3 regions of the Macrococcus psychrotolerans genome follow, and region 2 is predicted to be linked to each of the others. Evidence: riboswitches for the same ligand, from Rfam matches in the RefSeq annotation. Region 2 holds a riboswitch; each other region holds the start of a gene.
What was found. Region 2 has a riboswitch for S-adenosylmethionine ahead of QA539_RS07735 (hypothetical protein). Riboswitches for the same ligand answer to the same signal wherever they lie in the genome.
Positions count from the first base shown of each region.

Region 1: another riboswitch for S-adenosylmethionine. It lies ahead of QA539_RS01920 (amino acid permease); the one in region 2 lies ahead of QA539_RS07735 (hypothetical protein).
Region 3: another riboswitch for S-adenosylmethionine. It lies ahead of QA539_RS01030 (aminotransferase class I/II-fold pyridoxal phosphate-dependent enzyme); the one in region 2 lies ahead of QA539_RS07735 (hypothetical protein).

Region 1 covers NZ_CP124591.1:359,821-364,115, reverse strand. Annotated here, with positions in the region: gene isaB (immunodominant staphylococcal antigen IsaB family protein) at 1-140, opposite strand, end outside; gene mmuM (homocysteine S-methyltransferase) at 248-1,135, opposite strand; gene QA539_RS01920 (amino acid permease) at 1,119-2,459, opposite strand; SAM riboswitch class I at 2,514-2,612, opposite strand; gene manA (mannose-6-phosphate isomerase, class I) at 2,680-3,618, opposite strand; gene uhpT (hexose-6-phosphate:phosphate antiporter) at 3,800-4,295, shown strand, end outside.
Region 2 covers NZ_CP124591.1:1,514,770-1,519,064, reverse strand. Annotated here, with positions in the region: gene QA539_RS07750 (hypothetical protein) at 1-387, opposite strand, end outside; gene QA539_RS07745 (hypothetical protein) at 694-870, shown strand; gene QA539_RS07740 (zinc-dependent alcohol dehydrogenase) at 1,050-2,201, shown strand; gene QA539_RS07735 (hypothetical protein) at 2,268-2,489, opposite strand; SAM riboswitch class I at 2,563-2,664, opposite strand; gene QA539_RS07730 (hypothetical protein) at 2,763-3,293, shown strand; gene QA539_RS07725 (hypothetical protein) at 3,417-3,665, opposite strand; gene QA539_RS07720 (hypothetical protein) at 3,662-3,862, opposite strand; gene QA539_RS07715 (thermonuclease family protein) at 3,987-4,295, shown strand, end outside.
Region 3 covers NZ_CP124591.1:206,574-210,868, reverse strand. Annotated here, with positions in the region: gene QA539_RS01040 (MFS transporter) at 1-493, shown strand, start outside; gene QA539_RS01035 (hypothetical protein) at 490-807, shown strand; gene QA539_RS01030 (aminotransferase class I/II-fold pyridoxal phosphate-dependent enzyme) at 842-2,005, opposite strand; SAM riboswitch class I at 2,063-2,163, opposite strand; gene QA539_RS01025 (efflux RND transporter permease subunit) at 2,228-4,295, opposite strand, start outside.

The DNA of each region.
Region 1 (4,295 bases), 880 kb from region 2:
TTAGACTTTACAAATTGATAGTTATTACCACTATACCCATTGTACTTATAGTAGTATCCTGCAGCATTTGCCGGTGTTGAAATACTGATTATTGAAAGTACAGCAATCAGTGCAATAAATAAATTTCTCAAACGTTTCATGATATTCTCCTTATTTTGTATATTTTGTATTATTATATACAAAATAAGGTTATCAAGATACACTATTATTATTTCTTTATTATATTTAATTATTTGTATATTAACTTCTATTTTAAAGCAGTCCCGAGTTCCTTTATCTCCCCCGGCCCTACCTGACAGCATCCGCCGATAATCTTCACTCCTTTTTCTTTCCAGCGTGGTGCCGCTTCAACAAGCGATGCATCCTCCCGATCAATCCATACTTTGTGAACTGCATCATATTGACGTCCACTATTAGGGTAGAGTATTAACGACTTGTCACTTAGTGTGATCAACTTATCCACTGCTGCATCGATGACGTTCACGCTCGTACAGTTCACACCGAATGCTAATACATTTTCAATCTCATTCACTACTTCAATCACTGCTTCAAGTGGTGTGCCATCTGACAGATGATCATGATCTTTCAGTGTCACTGAAATCCATGTCTCAATATGTGGATAATCAAGCAGCAGTGTTCTCACTGCTTTAATTTCTTCTATGTTAGGGATGGTCTCAAACGCAAAGACACTTATACCTGTTTCGATTAGTATATCTAGTCGTTCTTTATGATACTGAATATAATCAGCTTCAGTTTCTTCATAGTCCCCTGTATACTCTGAGCCATTACCGAGCATCGCACCATACGGCCCAAGTGATCCTGCAACGATTGCTCGATTGCCTGCTGCGCGCGTTGCGAGTTCCACCGCTTTCGCTAAATATGTGCGTGCTGTTTCTCTATCAATGCCAATATTTAAGAATGATTGTACAGATGCCTGATACGTATTGGTCAGTATAATCTCTGCACCGCTATCTACGAATGCTTTATGGACCTTATACACCGCTTCCGGATGGGACTGGATTAAGTTCGATGACCATAGTTCGTGTTTCACATCGTATCCGAATTGTTCTACAGTCGTTCCAAAGCCTCCGTCTAATATTACGATGTCTTGCTGTAACTTATCTCGTAGCTGCATGAATATGTGCCCCTTTCTTCTTCAGGAAATAATGAATTAGTCCGACGATAATACAGAATGGTAATCCAATCAGTGTCGCAAGTCTTTGGTTCGGGTCAAAGAGTACGCCGATTGTAGAAATAAGACATAATGCAAATCCTGCTACCGGTAGGATATATGCTGTACGTTGTGTAACACCTTCTCTTCTTAATTGATTGAACCTCGCCACACAGATGCTCATCCATACAACGACTACGGCAAATCCTGCAACAGAGACCAGTACTAAATAGACAGTCGTCGGTGCAATCACACTTGATAACAGGCTGAGTAATGCTCCAGCTAAACTAATGATTGTCGCGTTAACCGGCATACCGTTCTTATTCAGCTTTCTTGCGATTGGTAATACATTATCTTGCTCTGATAGGCTCCATAACATTCTGCTGGATGCATAAAGTCCTGAATTTGCTGCTGACAGCAATGCCGTCAATATAACGAAGTTCATAATATCTCCGGCATAAGGAATTCCGACGCTATCCAATATCGAAACAAATGGACTTTCGAGTAAGCTCGCTTGATCCGTTGGTAAGAGTAAGACCATGATCACGATGGTCCCGATAAATAGTAACCCGAGTCTCCATACTGTCGAGCGAATGGTTTTCGGTATTACGTTCTCAGGATGCTTCGTCTCTCCCGCTGCTATCGCAATGAGCTCCGTCCCACTGAACGCATAGTTTACCGCAAGCATCGTAATAAAGATGCCGAATAATCCATTCGGTACATCAAATAGCTTCTCACTTGAAGTGACCGGCTTTAAGTCAGACGGTACGACATTGAATAATATTAATAAGCCAATAATAATAAACGCAATGATGGCAATTACTTTAATCAGTGATAGCCAGAACTCTGTTTCACCATACATCTTACTTGTCGTAAAGTTTATCCCGACAATCACGAGGATGAATACCAGACTGAACAACCATACCGGAAAATCCGGAAACCATTTCTGAAATAAGATACCACCCGCAGTTATTTCGGATCCCAGCGCAATCGTCCAGCATAGCCAGTAGCTCCAGGCAACGACATGCCCTATCGACTGATGAATATAAATATTCGCATACGTATGAAATCCTCCAACATCGGGGTGTGCTACTGCTAGAGCACCCATGCATTTCATCACGATATAAACAAGCAGTGCACCAATAACATAGCTCACCACTGTTCCGATAGGCCCTGCCTGCTGTAATGTGTACCCTGTACTTAAGAATAACCCTGTGCCGATGACACCTCCGAAACTCAGCATCATCACATGACGTGCTTCCATTCCTCTTCTGAAACCATTTGACATATCTATCCCTCCATAAAAAAAATACCCTTCTGAAAAAGAAGGGTATAAAGTCTACACTCATATTTCAGGAATCACCTGTTGGATTTAGCACCGTGCAAACGCCGGTTGCTGAGATTTCACAGGGCCAATTCCCTCCATCTCTCTGTATAAGTTATTTAGTTGATATTAATCATACATTAGTGTTTTCAAAAGGTCAACGCATTATTTATACGCCTAAATACTATACATAGCTCTCAATAATATCGAGTTTACCTTGGAGCTTAATTTCCTTATCTTCAGTCGTCAGAATAAAATGATCGCCTTTTCTGATTGTATAGACTTGTCCGTCAGCAGTTAGCGTTCCTTCACCTGATAGCACGCTCATCAATGTGTAGTCTTGTTGTTTCGTATATTCATAATGGTCTTCTATCAGTAGCTGTTTCACTGTAAAGAAACTGTTAGAGATATATGTTCTAATGACATTTCCCTGTACTTCAGTAACTTCCGCTTCTGTGCCTGAATTATCTTCATTAAAAGAAATTACATCAATACTTTGCTCAATATGCAGCTCGCGTTTATGACCGTCCTTATCCGTACGGTCATAATCATAGATGCGGTATGTTGTATCCGAATTCTGCTGTGTCTCTAATATACGGATGCCTTTACCGATTGCATGAACTGTTCCACTAGGCACATAGAAGAAGTCCCCTGGTTTGACTTTAATGGAATTAAAAAGTTGATTCCATTTGCCCTCATGTATCATATTCTCCAGCTCGGCTTTGTCTTTCGCATTATGCCCGTAGATGATTTCAGCGTCTTCATCGCAGTCGATGATATACCAGCATTCTGTCTTACCGAGTTCTCCGTTCTCATGTACTTGTGCATATGCATCATCTGGATGGACCTGCACTGATAATTCGTCATTCGCATCAAGAATCTTTGTAAGGAGTGGGAACTTATCTGTCGTTTGAACGCCAAATAGTCCTGTGTTTTCTTCCCACAACTCTTTTAATGTCTTGCCTTCATGTTCTCCGTTCACAATCATATTCGGACCATTCTCATGTGCTGAAATACCCCAGCACTCCCCTGTTTTATCATTCGGAATCTCATATCCAAATTCCTTCAAATGCCTGCCACCCCAGATGCGTTCTTTGAATACTGGTTGTATCATTAATGTCATTTCTCTCAACCTCTCCTATAAATTTAACTTCATTATAGGGAGGGCATCCTTTATATTTACAGGATTTTATGTCATCGAAGGCTCATTTCGTTCACTCCTTCAGACAAAATAATATTTTATCGTATATTAAACGTTTTCATAATTGATTACACTGAAGACAAATAAAAGGAGGCGCGTATTTATGAACTTTTTTGATATCCAGAAGATTCCTAATAAAGGGATCCCTATTCCTGTTCAGAGAAAGGAATGGCGTAAACAATTTTTAAAGGCTTTCTTCGTTGTATTCTTTGCTTACATGTCAATGTATTTAATCCGAAACAACTTCAAAGCTGCACAACCGATGTTAAAAGAAGAACTTGGTATCACAACTTTACAGCTCGGTTACATCGGTCTTGCATTCAGTATCACTTATGGCCTTGGTAAATCATTAATCGGTTACATGATCGATGGTAGAAATACGAAACGTATTATTTCGTTCTTACTGATTATGTCGTCTATCATTGTACTGATTATGGGATTCACGCTGAGTTACTTCGGTTCAGCGATCGGTTTCTTGATTGTGTTATGGGGATTAAACGGTATGTTCCAATCTGTCGGTGGTCCGGCAAGTTATTCTACAATTTCCAGATGGGCCCCAAGAACAAAGCGTGGGCGTTATCTCGGTTTCTGGAATGCTT
Region 2 (4,295 bases):
CAGATTTGTTTCTACTGTAGTATTTAATAATGTTGAATATTCTACAGATGCATTAAGATATTTCTTAGCTAAGTTAAGACCTCCATAGCCAATCGTTAATATCGCAATGAGCATTAATTTATCATGATTGATTGTATTAAAATAATCTGCAATATCCACTTTTTGCATAAGTTGAAAAGTGAATATTAAAATCATTAATAAAATTATGCATTGAATAATATAGATTCCAAAGTAATATAAACCTCGATTTGAAAAATGCCATAGATCATTACTAATTGAATTTGAGAAGAATTCTGAAATCGTCACTATAGAAGTAAGTAGTGTGACAATAAATGCTAAAATTACAAAGTACTTTGTGAACTTTAAAGATGTGATACTTTTATTCATTAAAATCTCTCCTTTATCGTTTATCAATAAAAATATAACATTATATTTATCGAAAAACAATAAATTTATTGTTTTTCGATAAAAAATTATATATGTGATATCGAAAGCGGGAATATTTTTATGGGACTATCTATTTAGGTGGACTGTACAAATGGCTGATAAATCATTGTTGTAGATTGAAAATTATCGTATAATATGAAATTTATTTTAATGTAATAAATATAGGATAGTTACAATTTGTGTTTTAATTTTTACTTTCAATACAATATATGAAATTTAAATTTTAAATGCAAAGGAGAAAATATTATGACCGAGAGAAATAATAACTGGCCACCAAAGCACCATGGTGAACATAATCCTGCTGGCCGCACGGGTAATACTGATTTTGATGCACCGGGTCTAAAGGGGAGAGAAGACGAAACTTATGAAAAAGCGGCCTTTGGTGGAGCGGATTTTAATGATGCTAGGAATTTAAAGAAATAAAGATATTATGATAGTAACAGTAATCCTTACTTTTAAATTTTCTTACTTACTCCGCCACCGTCTCTCTTCTATTGTATGCTTGCTTAGGCATACACTTTCATAAAATACATGTTTTGAAATATGTAAAAGAGGTATATAGTAACAGATTCAAAATTTGTACTAGATGGGGGTTTCTATATATGAAAGCAGTAACTTATCAAGGACACAAGAAGATGGTAACGAAAGAAGTCGAAGATGCTAAGATTATCGAATCCACTGATGCGATTATTAAGATAACAGCTTCAGGTATTTGTGGATCAGATTTACATTTATATCACCAAGGTGACTTATTCATGGAACCTGGTTTTGTTATCGGACATGAACCTATGGGGATTGTCGAAGAAGTAGGTAAGGATGTAAAGAACCTGAAGAAGGGTGATCGTGTCGTTATTCCTTTTAATATTGGCTGTGGTGAATGTTTCTACTGTCAGCATGACATGGAATCTCAATGTGATAATTCTAATGAGACGCCTGCTAACTGGAAGTTAGATAACGGCGGATTATTTGGTTTCGGTAACCTTCATGGCAATCATTGGGGTGGACAGGCAGAGTATTTAAGAGTACCACATGCTGACTTCTCTTCATTTAAGGTGCCAGATAATAACTTAAAGGATGAGCAGGTATTATTCTTATCAGACGTTGCACCTACTGCATACTGGAGTGTAGAACATGCAGGCGTTAAACCAGGAGACACTGTAATTGTGTTAGGTTGTGGTCCTATTGGATTAATGGCACAGAAGTTCGCAAAATTAAAAGGTGCTGAAAGAGTTATTGCAATCGATAATGTACAACACCGTCTTGATCATGCGAAAAAGTATAACGGTGCTGAAGTGTATAACTTTGATGAAGAGAAAGAAATTGGAAAGTTGCTTAAAGAAAAGACACAAGGTGGCGCAGATGTTGTCATTGACTGTGTAGGTATGGACGGGCAACAATCAAGTCCAGAACCGAAGTTATCAAGACGTTCTCAGCAACGTGGCACAATTAGCCCGATCATTACAGCTGCTGAATCTGTAAGAAAATTTGGTACAATCCAGCTTACGGGAATCTACGGTACTCCTGCAGATAATTTCCCGCTTGATCTGATCTTTAACCGTAACGTTAGGGTGACAAGTGGACAAGCACCTGTAATTCACTTAATGCCTAAACTCTATCAGATGATTAAAGACGAAGTATTTGATCCTACAGAGATCATCACCCATACTTTCCCACTAGAAAAAGCTGATGAAGCTTATAAAGTATTCGATAAGAAGAAAGACAACAATATCAAAGTTATACTTAAGCCTGAATAGATGATAGCAAGCGTTTAAATATAGAAGGAAATCTCAGTGATGATCAATCACTGAGATTTCCTTTTTCTATATATGCTCTATCGTAATCTTCAGGCCCTCTACGACAAACTCTATTTTCTTCTCTCGTTCTTTACTGACGGAAGGAAGCTGGTGCTCTGTTTCGATTTCTCTAAGTTCACGTTCCAGCTCATTGATCTTGCCGACCTTATGCATATTAGAAGCATAGGAATTCGGCTTTCTCTTTCTTACCTCATACAATTCTGCTAATACATCTGCTCTTGTTCTCATACAAAACACTCCTTATAAAATGATTACAATAAAAATAAGCTCATCTTAAAGTAAGAAGAGCTTTGTTAAGAACTTCTTATCTTTCAAGATTACATCTTGTTGGAATTAGCACAGTGCATAAGCCTGCTGCTGAGGTTTCATAGGGCCAAGTCCCTCCACCTACTCTAAATAAGATACGAGCTATTTTTTTGTATATTTATTATAACATACTTTGCTAAAGTTGAAAATTATATATATTATTAAAATATGGATTATAGTGGAAGGAGTGACACCATGTCATCTATTATTAGTGCTGGATATGATATTTTAAATAAACAGTTGTCGCCATTCATGCAGTTTAAGAATCAACATCGCGTGAGGTTTTACGAATCGCGTTTAACGTATTTTAAATATCGAAGATTAGTGGGTCATATCTTTGGTGGAGATGTTAATTTATTATATTTATCAAGTGCCTACAATAAATGTAATTTCAGATTATGGACGGTATTGAATATTTCAAATTATCAGGAATATAAGATAGAACAGAATCACTATGATCTAGTAGTGATGATGGCGAATATTAATCATCTGAGTCAATCAGATGCGGTAAACTATATCAAATATACGAAAGTTAAAGAAAACCATCCATTTATCAGTTATTTGTATAACGAGCAGACTTTCATTAGACTCAGTCCATTCTATATTGATATCATCTCTGAAGATACATCAGTCATTGAATGGATCAAGCGTGAGTTTGAACGAGAATATGCACACGACTTCGATATAAATGAAGTGATATCGGAAGCAGAGTGGTATGGTAAGTAACGAATAAGACAATTAAAATTATAATCGCATAGAGTATAATTGTACTCTATATCGTGTCTGGCATTATTGCGTGGATATATGTGAAAAATAACCATCCCATAAATAATTTATGGGATGGTTATTTTAATTCATACGTTGTGTAAATATTAATATAAATATTAAAAGTAACAGCAATGAATATAAAAAGGCTTTACCTGTATGTTTTTCCAGCGTTGCTTTATAAAGCAGTGTAGTCACTAAACCAACTGCTGCAATGTCCATAACATATTCAAACACAGGGATAAATATTTTAATTATTAAACCAAGTCCTAATAACCCTAGGAATATATTTTGTACCATTTCAATTTTATTTTTCTTTTGCTCTTCAATCATTCCGGAACCTTCTTTCTAATATAGAATATATATACAAACACGCTTAAGAAGAAGTAGTAAAATGCACATACACCGAGGCCATCGACATATGCTTCTGATAAACTTCTATTTCCTATCGCTGCAAATATCAAGCTGCCAGCGACCCAAACGATAGGTATGATTATAAAGTTGAATAAGAATAAGACTTTAATCACCATTATGAAGACTCCTAACACTATTTTCTATATTTTAACAAAAAAATAAAAAATATTAAATTATAGTCTATCTTTTTCGTACAAGTTGATTATAATAATAGTAAAATAAATTATTCTGGAGGAAAAAATGAAGCGTATTAAAATCTTTACTATTTTATTATTATTGTTTTCTTTTTACCCAGCTACTCAATCACACGCCATTTCAAAGAAAATTCCGGTGAAGTTTGTATCAGTAGTTGATGGTGATACTGTACGCGTTAAGCAAGGTAACAAAGCAATCACACTTCGTTTGTTGCTTATTGATACACCTGAATCGAAGGATCCAAAGAAACCTGTTCAGCCATATGCGGTAGAAGCGGGGAAATATTTGGATAGCTACTTACGTTATGCGAATCTTTCGATGCAGTATGATAACAATCAAAAGACAGACCGTTAT
Region 3 (4,295 bases), 730 kb from region 2:
GATGGAGAGCTCATTTCAGCTCTTTGAAATAGAGAAGATTAATATTACTGCAACACAAATGGGAATGCTCTTTATGATTGGCGGGCTTGTTAATGCTGGATTACAAGGTGGGTACTTACGTAAAGTGAAGCACGGTCAAGAAAAACCAGTGATCATAACAGGACAATTGATTACAATTGTTGCATTTATTATGCTGCCTTTTTCCATGAATTTATTTTATGCCGGACTCTGTCTTGTGCTCCTTATGTCTGGTAATGCCCTTGTAAGAACATTACTGACGAGTCAATTGACGAAAGAAACTTCGAATAATAAAATGGGAAAACTTACTTCTATCAGTTACAGTATGGATAGTTTAGGTCGTATTCTCGGTCCTTTGTTATTTACTGCACTGCTTTCCAGAAATTTAGAAATGCCATTTTATTTCGGTGCACTCACTTCCGTACTTGGTTTAATCCTACTATTTATTTATTATAAGAAAGGAAGAGTCGTATGATTATATTAATTATTTTACTTATGATGATGTATCTGATCGTAAGTTATACAAGCATCTATATGATTAACATGCGTCTGCTGGATTTTTTAAGAATCATACTTGGTGCTGTGTTCGTTGTCTTCATCTTCGTTGCACTGATGCATCTTGGAACGATAAAGTTCTGGATTACATTACTTGCACTTTGTTTATTTTTAAATATAGAGATTTCTAACTATAAATTTAAGTTTAATGACCAGAAAGCAAAGCTAATTCTTAATCTCTTCTCTATCGTTATGGCGCTAATGATTATCGTACTTTGTGCGATATACCTATAAAATAAGAACTTACAAAGTAATGCTTTGTAAGTTCTTATTTTATATATAATTCTTTTGTATTTTTTAAGCGCTCAAGCAGTTCATCTATCAACAGATCATCAATCGCAAGTGAGATTCTAATGTAATTCTTACCGCGTGATCCAAACGGGATTCCTGGAGTTACTAATATTGATTCTTGCTTTAATAAATAATCTGTATACGCTTCCCCCTCAAAACCGTCTGGCACTCGTACCCATAAAAATATACCACCGTCCATCGGCTCAAATGGAATTTGAAGTTGTTTTAAATACGCTGTCACTTTATCGCGTCGTGCTTTAAATATATTGTTTTGACTTTCTAGATAAGGTTCTCCTAGTTCGAGCGCTGCTTTCGCTGCGTCTTGTACAACGCCCCACATACCAACTTGAGTATGATCCTGAAAATAGTTCAGAGCACTCACAATCTCTTTATTCCCTACAGCAAATCCGACACGTACACCGGACATATTAAAGCCTTTAGATAACGAATATATTTCTACAGCAACTTCTTTCGCATGAGGTGAAGCAAGAATGCTTGGATTCTTACCATTAAATCCAAAAGCAGCATAGGCAAAGTCATGGACGATCTTTGTTTCAGTATCTTTAAAACGCATAATTGTATCATCAAAGAATGCTTGAGTCGCTACTGCCCCAGTTGGATTAGATGGATAGTTAAGATAAATCAGCTTTGTATTATTAAGTTGCGCTTTATCTATATTATCAAAGTCAGGTAGGTAATGATTTTCAGGGTGTAATGGCAATTCATAATGTAATCCTCGAGCAAGCTTTACACCAGCAAGATAATCCGTATATCCAGGATTAGGGAGTAATACACCTTCACCAGGTTCAATGACACATGTAGGGATATGAACAAGACCATTTTTCGTACCATAAAGAATACAAATTTCATCATCCTCCAATGAAACATCATAGACATCTTTATAAAACTTCTGAATCTCTTTCTTCAATGCCTCCTTGCCACGGAATACGCCGTATCTATGGTTATCAGGATTGACAATGGCATCTTGTAAAGCTTTCAGCACCGTACGATCCACTTGTTGGTCAGGGATACCAACTGCTGTATTAATCAATGGTTTATCCCCGACTTCAAGCTTCCTACCCATCGTCTTACCAAAATAACTTTCAGGTATTGAACTTAATAATTTAGAACTCACAGACATTCGCTCCTTTTAAAATAGAAAAGCGTCATTGCTTCAGTAGCAATGACGCCGATGTGGCACTTATCTACCAAGCATATGCTTGCTGGATTTAGCACAGTACTTAAAGCCTGTTGCTGAAGTATCATAGGGCCAGTTCCCTCCACTTCTCTGGATAAGAAATATTTAATTGGTGATATCACTATAGTATAGTTCAAACAATACGTCAACTGTATTCAGAATATTTTATCTATTATCTTTAATATGCACACGTGTTGACGCATCATGCGTTGGTATAAATGGATTAATCTTTTTTTCATCTTTCGTAAATCTCTGCTTCAAGTTCATTAATATTTCATACACTACAGGGACAACGATTAATGTTAATAATGTTGAAGAAGTCAATCCACCGATTACTGTTACAGCAAGTGCCTTAGAAATAAGCACAGAGCCGTCTCCTCCAAACAGTAATGGTAACAATGCGCCTACTGTAGCAAGTGCAGTCATCAAGATTGGACGCACACGAGTCATCGCTGCTTCAAGCAATGCATCACGTGTTGATAATCCTTCTGCTTCTTTATTGATAACGCGATCAATCAGCACAATCGCATTCGTAACAACGATACCAATGAGCATGAGCATACCAATCATCGATGGTACAGAAAGCGTCTCCCCAAACGCGAGAAGTCCTAATATTACCCCGATAATCGTAAACGGTAACGAGAATAATATGGCAAGTGGCGCAAGTCCTCCTTTAAATGTCAGTACAAGTATCAGGTAAACGATTCCGATAGCGGCAAGCATCGCAAGTCCGAGTTGAGAGAAGCTCTCGCCGATATCTTCACTCGTTCCTCCAATATGTACATCAACATTTGAAGGGTGTTTTAATGCGTTTACTTTCTTTGCAACATCTTGTGTAGCCTGGCTAACATCTTTTCCTTTAATCTTACCTTCTACTGTAGCCGATATATTACCGTCTTCACGTTTAATTGTATCTGACGTCTTTCCTTCTTCAATCGTTACGACATCGCTCAACTTAATCTCTTTACCGAGTGGTGAAGTAATCTTTGTATTCTCTAATTTATCTTTTGTCCATTTTGATTCTTTTTCTTTTGTCAGAACAACATCTGTCGACTTGCCATTATCACCTATTTTAGTGACAACTTTATTATCACTACGTTGATTTAATGCCATTGCAATCTGACCTGCAGTTAGTCCGCGTTCAGATAACTTGTTATGATCTACCTTTAATGTATATGCATCATAACTATCCGTTAATGATGAACTTACATTCGTAACAGTATTAACGTCTTTCATTTCTTTCTCAAGCTGCTCTGTAACCGGTCTTATTTCATTCATCGATGGACCGTTAACAGTAACCGTTACTGTATTGGTCGAACCACCCGTTGCAAAATCCTGGTTCTTCCAAGTTCCTTCATGTTTGAAAGAAGCGATTTTGTTCAATACACGTTCCGCTTCACTTTCCCACTTTGGTGTATCCTTCTTATATTCAACCATCATTGCCATATCGTTAGTAGCAACCGGGTTAAATGGATTTTCTCCTCCAACTGAGTACTGAATATTTACTACATCGTTATTCTCAGCTAAAGTTTTCTGAACTTGCTCACCTTTTTTTACAACCTCTTCTTCAGTTTCACCAGGTTTAGGCTTGTAAGTTAATGCAAGAAACTTATCTTCCCCTGTTGAAATGAATGACGTCCCTAGAAATGGCGTTAAGAACAAGCTACCAAGGAGGAGACCGATACTTAATAGTGAGACGATAAGCTTATGTTTTAAAGACCATTCTAATACTTTATGATAGAAACTTGCAATACGCCCTACCTTTGCTTCATCATCATGATGCCCTTTAATACCATTCTTAAAGAATGTATGTCCAAGCATCGGTACAATCGTAATTGCAATTAATAATGAGGCCAACAATGCAAATACGACTGTATAAGCAAAAGGTCTAAAGATTTCACCGATAGAACCCGACACCAGTCCAAGTGGTAAGAATACTGCAATTGTGACCATCGTCGAACTCATAATCGGTATAAACATCTCTTTAGTCGCGCTGCTAATTAACTCAGAACCACTCAATTTCTCTTTAGGGTCAGACATACGTCGGAATATATTCTCGATAACGACGATAGAGTCATCAATAACACGGCCAATTGCAACTGTCATCGCTCCAAGTGTCATAATATTAAGTGAAATATCCATCTGTTTAAGGATTAACATTGCCATTAATATAGACATCGGAATGGATACGACCGCAATCATCGTTGAACGGATATTTCTTAGGAACACGAGT